One region of the Bacillus sp. AP8 genome, then DNA from elsewhere that is predicted to be linked to it. Evidence: riboswitches for the same ligand, from Rfam matches in the RefSeq annotation. Region 1 holds a riboswitch; each other region holds the start of a gene.
The links. Region 1 has a riboswitch for S-adenosylmethionine ahead of BN349_RS18455 (O-acetylhomoserine aminocarboxypropyltransferase/cysteine synthase family protein). Riboswitches for the same ligand answer to the same signal wherever they lie in the genome.

Region 1 (3,182 bases):
TGTTCCCGTAGTTGGTACTTCAAGACCATTTAACATTCGAATAAGAGTACTTTTTCCAGCTCCACTATAGCCAATTACTCCAAATATTTCACCTGGTTCAATATCAATTGAAACAGAGTCTACAGCTTTCAATTTATCCTTCAACCCAATGGAGAATAATTTTGATACGTTTTGAATTTTAATCATATTGATCACCTCTTTGTCCATAACCATTTGGACAAATATTTATTTATACATTGCCCTAAACAACAAAAACCTTTCTGCAAGAAGAGCAGAAAGGCATAATAATCTAAGCTTGACCTTTCTCTCATCTACCAAAGTATAACTACTTTGTGTGATTTGGCACCATTTCAAATTAATTGACGGTTGCCGGGCTTCATTGGGCACATCCCTCCACCACTCTTGATAAGAGTTTCAAAAAAATATTTAATTGTTGTTAGAATAAATATTTTAGTAAGGTGATTCTATCACTATATAAATTTACTGTCAACTTATTTCACTCAATTTGACAGTATTTCCATCCATTTTTATGAAACAGAGATAGGGTTTATCGATGTTTTTCCAGTAGCTACTTTAATGGCTTCTTCTAACTCTGCAATCAAATCATCTACATTCTCAATTCCTATCGATAAACGAACTAAATCTTCAGACACACCAGACAGCTTTAGCTCTTCCGCACTTAATTGTTGATGCGTTGTACTTGCCGGGTGAATGATTAAACTTTTAGCGTCACCCACATTTGCTACGTGACTCCACAGTTGAATACTGTCAATCAATTTAGCACCCGCTTCTCTTCCACCTTCAATACCAAATACAGCGACTGCTCCTGCACCTTTTGGTAAATATTTTTCAGCTAGTGCATAATTTTTATTATCTTTATCTCCTGGATATAGTACCCATTTTACAGCAGGATGGTTTTGTAAATATTCAACGACTTTCTTTGTATTCGCAATATGTTCCTTCATGCGAACATGAAGGGTTTCTAAACCAAGAACAAATTGAAAGGCACTATTTGGACTAATAGCTGGACCTAGGTCACGAAGTAATTGTACTCGAGCTTTTGTAATGTATGCAGCCGCTCCAAGTGCATCACTGTAGACAAGATTATTATAGCTAGGATCAGGTGTTGTAAAGCTAGGAAACTTACCTGTACTCCAGTCAAACTTACCGGCGTCAATGATTATTCCACCTAATGTTGTTCCATTTCCTAAAAGCCATTTAGTTGCCGAATGAATAACAATATCTGCTCCATACTCAATTGGTTTGCATAAATATGGTGTCGCAAAAGTATTATCAATGATTAATGGAATACCATTTTCGTGTGCTATTTCAGCCACTTTTTCAATATCTAAAACATGTAAACTTGGATTTCCTATCGTTTCAGCAAAGACTGCTTTTGTTTTAGGAGTAATAGCTGCTCTAATGTTTTCTGGATCTTCAGCATCGACTAAATGAACTTTGATCCCGTATTTCGGTAGAGTATTAGCAAATAAATTAAATGTACCGCCATATAAATGAGAAGCCGCAACAATCTCATCTCCAGCTTCTGCTAGATTTAATATAGCTAGAGTTATAGCAGCCATTCCACTCGAAACGGCAAGAGCTCCAATACCACCTTCAAGTAAAGCAACTCGTTCTTCAAATACTGTTACCGTCGGATTATGAATGCGCGTATAAATATAACCTGGTTCTTTCAAACCAAATAAATTCGCTGCATGTTCACTATCCTTAAATACATAAGCGTTACTTTGATAAATCGGAGTGGAACGAGCTCCTGTTACTGGATCTACTTGTAAACCTCCATGGACACTTAACGTTTCGAAGCTATACTTTTTTTGATTATCGCTCATGATTTTTCCTCCTATAAATGTAATATTCAGTCTATTTAACAGAAACAAATAAAAGCTTCCTCTGATAAGAAGAAGCTTAATGACCTGTACTTCTCATCTTCACAGAATAGATATTCTGCTGGAATTAGCACCGTGTATATAGATACCGGTTGCTGGGCTTCATTGGGCCATTCCCTCCACCTCTCTTGATAAGATATTCACTTATATCCAAATAAAACCAATCTATTTAATAGGAATATTATCACCTTATAAGAAGTACGTCAATATATTTTTTAAAAATTATTACATTTCAGACAACTACTGGTCCTCTACTCAAAAGTAGTAGTGCTTCAAGTAACAGAACCTGTCTATAATTACCCTGAATTTTTATTTTATTTAATCTTTGAAGCTGCCTTAAGGATATTTCTCCACATAATAATTGCTCCAGCTCCTTTTTTTCTCCAAAGATAAGAATTTGATACGTTCCTTTATCCGTATTCTGTGTGTGTACTTCATTATTTGATAGAAATAAATGCCATCTTTGTTCATTATCAGAAAAGATCACTCTTGTATGAGCTTTCTTAAGCAGAACCTGTAACTGTTCTCTGTTTTGAATACTAGCAAGTAATGACCGTAAAATTGTTTCCATTAGCTCCACTCCTTTTTCCATTCACTTAGAAGTAGATATACAACACTCATCATGAAGAATCCTTTAAAAAACACTCGACAAGTATTTTATTTTTGTCGATTCTCATTACATTTCACAGTCATCTTGTCTATATAATTTGATTTAATCCCTTGTTGAACAAGGTTCTGTAATACATTACTACTGATACTTAATCAAAAAACAGCATGTCAAACCCCAGAAGAAGGAACGAGCAAAAAGGGGGTGACACTTATCACGAAAAATGAAGGTTGAAGCTATTATCAACAATAAACTTTAAAGAGTCTCTTTTAAAAAGAAACTATTATAATATCATTGAAAATTCTCATTCAGCACTTCTAATAGGTAAGGTACAGATTGAAATGCATATATTTTTTTTATTATCTGACCTTTTTTAAAGATAAGTAAACACGGTACACTTTCTACCTTATAGTCTTCAGCCAACTTTCTAATATAATTCACATCTGTTTTGCCTATTTGAATGTTTGGAACAATCTCTTTAATAACCATTAACATTCTAGAAGCAACTTGACATGTCCCACAGATAGGGGTAAATAAATACAAGCAAAAACTATCTTGATTTTCAATTTTCTTTTGAATCTCTTCCCCATTCCAAACCATCATAACAATTCTTTCATCCTTTTTCAGAAAAGCGTAACCGCCTTGGTCAGCCCCGATCAGCATAAGAT
Region 2 (3,182 bases), on a different contig from region 1:
ACAAATTAACTCCTCAACGTTTGTATACATTATGTGCTTCAGCAATGTCGACTGTATCTATGTCGATTGTTGGTGCCTATATGACAATGATTGATCCCAAATATGTTGTTACGGCTATTGTATTGAACCTTTTTGGAGGTTTTATCATCGCTTCTGTTATTAATCCATATAAAGTGAATCCTGAGGAAGATCTTTTGGTTATTGAGGAAGAGAAGCAGTCTTTTTTTCAAATGCTAGGAGAATATATAATGGATGGCTTCAAAGTGGCTGTTATTGTTGGAGCGATGTTAATTGGTTTTGTCGCCTTAATGACTTTTATTAATGCTATTTTTGATATGGCAATAGGGATATCATTCCAAGATATTCTAGGATATATCTTTGCACCAATTGCCTTTTTAATGGGAATTCCATGGTCTGAAGCAGTAGCTGCTGGTGGTATTATGGCAACTAAACTTGTTACAAATGAATTTGTTGCAATGATAAGTTTAGGTGAAATTGCAGCTAGTTTTAGTAATCGATCATTAGGAATTATTTCTGTTTTTCTAGTTTCATTCGCGAATTTTTCTTCAATTGGTATTATTGCAGGGGCGGTTAAAGGGTTGAATGAAAAACAAGGGAATGTTGTAGCTCGCTTTGGATTAAAACTCTTATACGGTGCAACTTTGGTAAGTTTATTATCAGGAATTGTTGTTGGGTTAGTTATATAAAAAAGCCTGTTTAACTTTTGATTGATACTCATTTGAATTTAGTGAATGTGTCAAGATATCGATGGCATTCTTGACCAAATTAACACTCTTCGGACGAGTAAAAAATCGAGAAACATTCATGTATAAATAGATTGGAACATATGAAGGAAGGCTTGGATTATGGCTTATGTAGGTATATTACTCTCTGGAGCTACGTTGTTTCTAAATAGTTTTATGCTTTCAGGAAAAGCAGACACTAAAAGTGTAGCTATTTTTAATTTATTTGTAGGAATATTACAAGTGATCATTCCCTTTTATTTAATCATTATTTCTGATCAAAGTAATTGGACGATATATGGATATGCAGCTACGTTCTTGTTTGGATTGACGTTTCTTTATGTGAGCTTTACTTTTTATAAGGGAATGGATGGAAGTGGTTTAGGTTGGTTTTCGCTATGGGTTTCCATTATAGCTATCATGTATGCCATTATTTCAGTTTATCATTTTCATGATTATGTGAATAGTTTAACGTGGTTTATGTAGGCATTTCTTTGGTACTTGTTTTACGTATTAAATATTTTAAAAAAACCAGTAGAACAATATGTAAGTAAAGTCGCGTTCGTACAATCATGGGTTACATTAACTTTACCTGCTATTTTATATTTAATAGGTGTTTGGCAAGATCAGTTTATTCAAAGACTATGGCTAATCATTTTACTTGCTTCTATCATCTATTTTATAAAAGAGGCAAATGATATTAAAGATATATTAATCAGATTTGATAAATAGAAAAAATGATGGGAAGAAATAATGATTAACATTAATGTGGAATATTATTTTAAGGTTGCATTACAAAATATTTTAATCTGAATTATCAAAAAATATTGACTTTTAAAAAAATCGCTTGTACAGTAGTATCAAATCCTATCATTTTTGAAGGAAGAAAATCGAAATATATTGAATAAGTAACTTTCTTATCAAGAGAGGAGGAGGGACTGGCCCTTTGAATCCTCAGCAACAGACTTTTTAAGTACTGTGCTAATTCCAGAAGCAACTATGCTTGAAGATAAGAAGAGTCGATAACTCTGATGCCAAAACCTCTTCTTAACAATGGAAGAGGTTTTTTATATTGACGTTATCGAGATTGTTTTTATGAACTCGATGAAGTTAAATTACAATATTTTGAGGTGATTAATATGTCAAATGAAGTATTACAAGCAATCCAACTACTAAAAGAAAAGAAATGGGTCGATTTAACGCATACCTTCGGACCAGAATCTCCACATTTTTCGGCATTCGATGCTGCACAGTTTCAAACATTATTTACTCATGACGATGGATTTTTGGCACAAAGTTTTAAGTTTGCAGGACAATATGGCACACACATCGATGCCCCAATTCATTTTGTTCGCGGGCAAAGATTCCTAGATGAAATTGATTTAAAGGAATTGATCCTACCTTTAATTGTTATTGATAAATCAAAAGAGGCAGCTGAGAATAACGACTATGTTTTAACGGTTGAAGATATTCTTCAATTCGAAGAAGTCAATGGAAGAATTAGTGACGGAAGTTTTGTCGCCTTACGAACAGATTGGAGTAAGCGTTGGCCAGATGAAAAAGCTTTTAATAATAAGGATGAAGAAGGGAATAATCATGCTCCTGGTTGGTCAGTTGAAGCATTAAAGTTTTTATTCGAAGAGAGACAGATTAAAGCTATTGGACATGAAACATTTGATACAGATGCAAGTGTTGATTTTCAAAAAAATGGAGTACTATTAGCCGAGTATTATGTACTTGATCAAGATACATATCAAATTGAATTATTAAAGAATTTGGATCAATTACCACCAAAAGGTGCTGTTATTGTGAATATTGTTCCAAAGCCTGAAAAAGCATCTGGTTTTCCTGTAAGATCTTTCGCTATCCTACCTTAATTATGGATACATATGCTTTCCATAAAAGAGGAATGATAATAGTGATGAACGTTAGAGAAAAAGAAAGAATTCTTTATCAAAACAGTCAAATAGAAAGAGAGTTAGTGAAGTTTTATCATATTCGTAATTGATTGAATATGGATAGAATGATAATTTATAAATTTAGAAGGCATCACAAAAGCTGATTGATAGTTTTTATGATGCCTTTTATATTTTTATGACGAAGTAGTTATAAGTAGGGGAATGCTTGGTAAATCGAAAATAACAAATGTCAGTATTGTAGTTTGCTTTTGTAATACATTAATCCTGATTTTTAGCAAGAATTGATTGAGTGGTTCCATGAGACTCATTCGGAAGAATTGAGAGTGACAAGGCCGCAAAATGGGGAACGAGCAAGGAAGCTTGGCATTCGGCGGCAGTAAGTGAACAGAATGGATTCTTTTAACACTGTGATATTGAAAACAGCTTTACATTAAAAAAGTTTTTATTATTTTTATTAGGGTAATATTTGAGAATATAACATTTAAGAGCTATAGTAGATGTGATAATTATTTTGAAAATT
Region 3 (3,182 bases), on a different contig from region 1:
GAGTAATGAACTTTTTCCGAAATATTCAGGATTTTCTTCGTACTTCAACTTCCCATCTAAATATTCTGGGAGGCTTGCATTCGGATATGCAGACAGTACTGCTTTTTTAAAAAGAGGTACTTGTTCAAACGAACGAATGGTATGATATGGACCAAGACGACAATTAACACCGACAACATCTGCTCCAAGTTCTTCTAATCTTTCTAGCGCATCACTCAAATGCATTCCATTTTGTAAATAACCAATTTCATGTAGAGATACATTCGCAATAATTGGTAAAGTCGTTTCTTGTCTGGCAATTTTCAGAACGGACTCCATTTCCTCAAAATCATAATAGGTCTCCAAAATAATACCATCTGGATTTTCTAATAATAAGCTGAATAATTGCTCTCGAAAATTTCTTTTTATTTCATCTATCGAAATGTCCGATTTGCGAAGACTTCTCGTCGCGCCAATTGTCCCAAAAACAAAACAATCCTCATTTGCCGCACTTCTAGCTATTTTCATTCCTTCTCTATTAATTACGGAAACCTGATCTTCTAATCCGAATCTTTTTAACTTATAATGATTCGCTCCATAAGTATTCGATTGGATAATTTCCGAACCGGCAATGACGTACGCTTGATGAACACTTTTAATTAAGCCTGGATTCGTTATGTTTAATTCTTCAAAACATTGATCTACACCAGTAGCATAAAGAAGTGTACCCATCGCACCTTCACCGATCAAAATTCTTTTTTGTATTTCATCACGAAAATTCATGACGTACTCACCTCAATATCATTTTTCTGGTAGTTTCTACGTTGAAAAATAGTCATCCATTAAACTAAACTATTTTTTCGACTTTGCTGTAGAGCTTGTTTTAAATCTAAAAGTAAATCATCTACATGTTCAATACCTACAGAAAGTCGTAGTAAGCGATCATTCACACCCATTTTATCTCTCATTTCTTTCGGGATATCAGCATGTGTTTGCGTATATGGATACGTAATTAATGATTCCACTCCACCTAAGCTTTCTGCATAACTAATGATTTTCAAATTTTTCAAAATGGCTGCTACTACCGAAATATCTTCCACTTCGAATGAAAGCATTGCTCCATGTCCATTACTTTGCTTTTCATTAATCGCTTTCTGAGGATGAGATTGAAGTCCTGGATAGTACACTTTTGTGATCAGGTCTTGTTCTTCGAGCCAGCTAGCAATTTGATATGCATTTTTTTGCTGTTGTTCCATACGAATTGCCAATGTTTTTATACCTCTTAGTAGAAGCCAAGAATCTTGAGGTCCAAGAATAGCACCTGCTCCATTTTGCAACTTTAACATTTTTTCACTAAGTTCAGGAGTTGCGGTTACTACTAAACCAGCGATTACATCATTATGTCCACCTATATACTTCGATGCACTATGAATAACAATGTCAGCACCAAACTGGATTGGCTTTTGTAAATATGGTGATAAAAATGTGTTATCTACGATTGTTAATAAGTGGCGCTCTTTTGCTATTTGACAAACTGCTTGTAAATCTGTCACCTTCATTAATGGGTTAGAAGGTGTTTCTATAAATAATGCAGCAGTGTTTGGCTTTATTGCTTCAATTATACTTTCCGTACAGGAAGTATCTGCGTATGTAGCTGATATTCCAAAGTTCTTAAAAATTTCTTCTAAAACACGGTATGTTCCTCCGTATAAATCATCTGAGATGACGATATGATCTCCAGCTTTAAATAGGAATAAAATCGTTGAAATCGCCGACATTCCAGATGAAAAAGCAAACCCTGCGTCACCTTCTTCTAAAATGGCAATTGCTTCTTCGAGTGCTCTTCTTGTAGGATTAGCTGTTCTAGCATAATCATATCCTGTGCTTTTACCCAGCTCAGGATGTTCAAAAGTAGTACATTGATAGATGGGTGTACTAATGGCTCCTGTCGATGGATCTCTTTTTACTCCTGATTGAACTAGCTTAGTAATAAAATTCATATTTCATCCTCCATTTTATCAACAATTCATTTTTTTAATATGTAATGATCATTAAAGAGATTTATAATCTCACCAATGATTTTCAATCAACTTCTTGATGGTGTATGTTCTTGGTGGATGACTCTATTTTCAGGTAATGCATCTACAATTTAACTGCATTGATTTTATCATTTGGCATATTTTCGTTCTTTTTTAATATAAGTTCTAAATCATTTGCAATCCTAAGGTTAGTGCCAAGTAGATATACTCATTTCTCGCATTTGCTGCATCAAAATTCCTTACTTCATATCAAAAGTAACGTCTAACCATGCCTTTGATATAAAAATCATTTTCAATATAAACAAAAAGCGCTCTTCCACTATGAAAGAGCGCCCTTATATACTTATATTGACTTCTCTCTCATCGACTAGAATATATTTCTACTGGCATTGGCACCGTTCATTATATGATGGTTGCCGAGGCTTCACAGGACCAGTCCCTCCACCTCTCTAGATAAGAGTATGATATGTAGTTAATTGTTAATATTTTGTTTTTTTATCATAAGGAGTATTTTCAGATTTGTCAATATATTTTAACAATAATTTATGTAATACACTATTTTCGCTAACTTTGTTGCCTATTAAGATGGAGGAAAAATAGGCTATGCTACTCTCTCGGATGCTTGATTTCCACAGGGCGGTCAATCTTCATACAACAGTCTCGTACCTTACGCTTCAATTGACCTTTTTTATCCACTACTTTTATTCACCAAACTTATTGAAAATCCACAATCTTTTAGCAAACTGTCCTGTACTAAAATGCAAATTAGTTAGTATACCTACCTAATATTTGGTATATTGGAGAAAGCGAAAAATTCAAGGAAAAGAGGAGACTACTCGATGTGGCAAGAATTCAAAAAATTTATTGATCGTGGTAATGTGTTAGATTTAGCAGTTGGGGTTGTTGTCGGAACGGCATTTGGAAAGATCATCACTTCTTTCGTAGAGGATGTATTAATGCCTCCTATCGGCTTATTAATCGGAAAAGTTGACTTTACAGACTTATATATTAATCTATCTGGTAAAGATTATCCTTCTCTCGCTGCTGCAAAATCAGCTGGAGCGGCTACCATTAACTATGGATTATTCTTAAACAATGTCATTAACTTTTTAATTATTTCTTTTTGTATCTTTATCGTTATTAGACAGATAAATAAATTCACGA
Region 4 (3,182 bases), on a different contig from region 1:
CTTTGACTTTTTAGGTGGGCTTGTTGGAGTTGAATTCTATAAAAAAGATAGTGGGCTCCAGTTTAAAGGGATTGAAACTAGAGCTGATGGGATTCGAGTAATTGGGAAAATTGATTTTGGTCATCATCCTTTTTTAGAAGATTATGCATTTCTTCATTCAATTGCTGGAGACCATATAGCGAAATTTACGATACCTAGCCCCAATATGCTACTTGCTAGAGCTACAGTAGATGAACAAATTTATTCAACTGAGGAAGAGTTAATCGATGATTTAATCATTACATACCAAAAAGCAATTCAAGCCTTTTATCAAGCGGGATGTCGTTATTTACAATTAGATGACACTTCTTGGGCATCTTTATTCTCTGAAGAAGGTAGAGAAAAACTTCGAGTAAAAGGGCAAGACCCGAATAAATTAGCGTATATTTATGCGAGAGTTATTAATGAATCCCTCGCTCATAAGCCAGAGGATATGACGATAACTATGCATATTTGTAGAGGCAATTTTAAATCTACATATATGTCAAGTGGTGGCTATGAATTTGCAGCAGAAATTATTTTTGGGGGCTTAGATGTAGACGGATTATTTCTCGAATTTGACGATGAAAGATCAGGAGGCTTTGAGCCATTACGTTATGTAAACAGGAAAGATTTGAAGATTGTATTAGGGTTAATTACCTCAAAATTTGGTGAATTAGAGGATCCTGAAAAGATAAAAAAGAGAATAAAAGAGGCCACTCGATATATTCCATTAGAACAATTATGTCTTAGTCCGCAATGTGGATTTTCTTCTACTGAAGAAGGAAATTTGATTACAGAAGAAGAACAATGGGACAAGATTAGACATGTTATTAGCATTGCAGAGAATGTATGGAAATAATCTCTAGTAATAGAAAGACGAGCTTGTTGAGAAGAGAAAGATACTCTTTTCAATAAGCTCTTTTTTAAAGGACTGTTATATGTGGCTTTTCATTCTTAACAAGAAATGAATAGTGGGAAAGTGAATGAATCGATTGATGAATAACAATGAAATGTAACAAATTCTTATGAAGAAAGAGGATAATATTTTTAAAAACACTTTATCCTATAAAAATACTATAAAAGATAAAAAATATTTTTTTCGACATTTTTCGCCTGTTTTTCTATAATGAAAGCGTTTCAATAGAAAATTTTAAAAATTTATTATATTGACAAATTTCGATTTAATTAGTACTATCGAAATTACAAAAAATCAATAAGAAACTTATCCAGAGTGACCGAGGGACATGGCCCTATGACGTCCGGCAACCCCCAAAAGGGAAGGTGCCAATTCCTGCAGAATGATTTTCATTCTGAAAGATAAGTCGAAATTAGTCGGATTTCGGTGCCTCTTTCAGATGAAAGAGGCATTTTTTGTATGGTTGGCATAGTGAACTGTTTAGAATTTATTTGGTTTTATTAGATGGATGATGATATCTGTAGATTGAATCATTTCATGCGTGAATTTTTCTTTAATTTGCTAACAGAATGAAGCTTTACTTGATTGAAAACTAACAAAACCAGAGATGGTTTTCTTATACGAAAGGAAAGAGGGTTAAGTATGATAAAAATACAAAATCTTTCGAAAAATTATCAAACGAAAAGTGGCATAGTAAAAGGTGTTGATAACGTCTCTCTAACAATTGAGAAGGGAGAGATTTTCGGTATTGTAGGATATTCAGGAGCAGGGAAAAGCTCTTTGCTACGATGCATTAACTTATTAGAAAGACCAACCTCAGGAAGTGTAACTATTGATGGAGTCAATCTTACATCTTTACGCAGTGGAGAGTTACGCTTAGCAAGATTAAAAATCGGAATGATTTTTCAGCATTTTTATTTAATTAGTCAAAAAACGGTATATGAAAATGTAGCTTTTTCCTTAAAAGCAGCGAAAGCACCTCAAAGCTCGATAAAGGGACGTGTAGAGGAGCTCTTAGAAATGGTTGGTCTGGCTGATAAGCGTGATGTATATCCTTCGCAGCTTAGCGGAGGACAAAAACAACGTGTTGCCATTGCTAGAGCTCTTGCGAATAATCCAACAGTTCTTTTATGTGATGAAGCAACCTCAGCCCTCGATCCAACTACAACAAAGTCAATCTTAAATTTATTGAAGAGAATCAATAAAGAGTTGGATATTACTATTGTATTAATTACTCATGAAATGAACGTGGTCAAAGAAATATGTAATCGAATGGCTATCATGCAGAATGGAAAAGTAATAGAGGATGGTGATGTATATGACATTTTCGCTAGTCCAAAAGAGGATTTAACAAAAGAGTTCATTTCAAGTGTTGTATCATTTGATATTCCAAATATCATTTTGGAGAAATGTCAGGATCCGATTGTAAAAGTAACATTTAGAGGGGAAGTTGCTGGAGAAGGGGTTATTTCAGACATGCTTCAGCAATTCAATGTGAAGGGGAATTTCCTACATGGATCGATTGAATATATACAAGACTTGCCACTAGGAATTTTCTTAATGGAGCTAAAAGGAACGAAAGAAGAAATTCAAAAGGCCATTACTTATATTGAAGAACGATATGCACAGGTGGAGGTGTTACACAATGGGCTTTGATTTAAATCATTTGATCGAATTAATTCCAGATATTAATACGGCTTTTTTTCAAACCGTTTATATGGTTTCGATTTCATTAATTGTTTCCGTTGTTATCGGATTACCAGTAGGTATTCTTTTATATGTTACCGATAAAGGCTTATTTATGGAAAATCGTGCAGTTCAAAGTATTTTAGGATTTATCGTGAATCTGGTTCGATCCATTCCATTTATTATATTAATTGTGGCTCTTATTCCGTTAACTAATGCAATTGTTAAAACAACCATTGGACCAGTAGCGGCTAGTGTATCACTATCAGTTGCAGCTATACCTTTTTTTGCAAGAATTGTAGAAACAGCTTTACGAGAGATTGATAGAGGAATTATTGAAGCAGCTACTGCGGTAGGAGCTACTCCGTGGATGATCATAAAAGATGTTCTTCTTTTAGAAGCTAGATCAGGGATTATTTCTGGTATTACATTAACATTAATTAGTTTAATTGGTTTCTCGGCTATGGCTGGAACCGTTGGTGGTGGCGGTATAGGGGATTTAGCAATCCGCTATGGATATTATCGTTACGATAACACTATTATGATTGTCACAGTGTTA

Region 2: another riboswitch for S-adenosylmethionine. It lies ahead of BN349_RS02375 (cyclase family protein); the one in region 1 lies ahead of BN349_RS18455 (O-acetylhomoserine aminocarboxypropyltransferase/cysteine synthase family protein).
Region 3: another riboswitch for S-adenosylmethionine. It lies ahead of BN349_RS08240 (trans-sulfuration enzyme family protein); the one in region 1 lies ahead of BN349_RS18455 (O-acetylhomoserine aminocarboxypropyltransferase/cysteine synthase family protein).
Region 4: another riboswitch for S-adenosylmethionine. It lies ahead of BN349_RS03705 (methionine ABC transporter ATP-binding protein); the one in region 1 lies ahead of BN349_RS18455 (O-acetylhomoserine aminocarboxypropyltransferase/cysteine synthase family protein).

What each region holds. Positions count from the first base shown of each region.
Region 1 covers NZ_CAPG01000076.1:79,587-82,768, forward strand. The annotation lists gene BN349_RS18450 (methionine ABC transporter ATP-binding protein) at 1-186, opposite strand, end outside; SAM riboswitch class I at 305-412, opposite strand; gene BN349_RS18455 (O-acetylhomoserine aminocarboxypropyltransferase/cysteine synthase family protein) at 528-1,850, opposite strand; SAM riboswitch class I at 1,941-2,045, opposite strand; gene BN349_RS18460 (alkyl sulfatase C-terminal domain-containing protein) at 2,140-2,478, opposite strand; gene BN349_RS18465 (thioredoxin family protein) at 2,806-3,117, opposite strand.
Region 2 covers NZ_CAPG01000012.1:68,393-71,574, forward strand. The annotation lists gene BN349_RS02365 (NupC/NupG family nucleoside CNT transporter) at 1-707, shown strand, start outside; partial or broken gene BN349_RS23115 (AmiS/UreI family transporter) at 867-1,475, shown strand; SAM riboswitch class I at 1,658-1,759, shown strand; gene BN349_RS02375 (cyclase family protein) at 1,883-2,620, shown strand.
Region 3 covers NZ_CAPG01000034.1:38,370-41,551, forward strand. The annotation lists gene BN349_RS08235 (bifunctional homocysteine S-methyltransferase/methylenetetrahydrofolate reductase) at 1-762, opposite strand, end outside; gene BN349_RS08240 (trans-sulfuration enzyme family protein) at 822-1,979, opposite strand; SAM riboswitch class I at 2,376-2,478, opposite strand; gene mscL (large-conductance mechanosensitive channel protein MscL) at 2,858-3,182, shown strand, end outside.
Region 4 covers NZ_CAPG01000020.1:41,814-44,995, forward strand. The annotation lists gene BN349_RS03700 (5-methyltetrahydropteroyltriglutamate--homocysteine S-methyltransferase) at 1-880, shown strand, start outside; SAM riboswitch class I at 1,241-1,345, shown strand; gene BN349_RS03705 (methionine ABC transporter ATP-binding protein) at 1,580-2,593, shown strand; gene BN349_RS03710 (methionine ABC transporter permease) at 2,583-3,182, shown strand, end outside.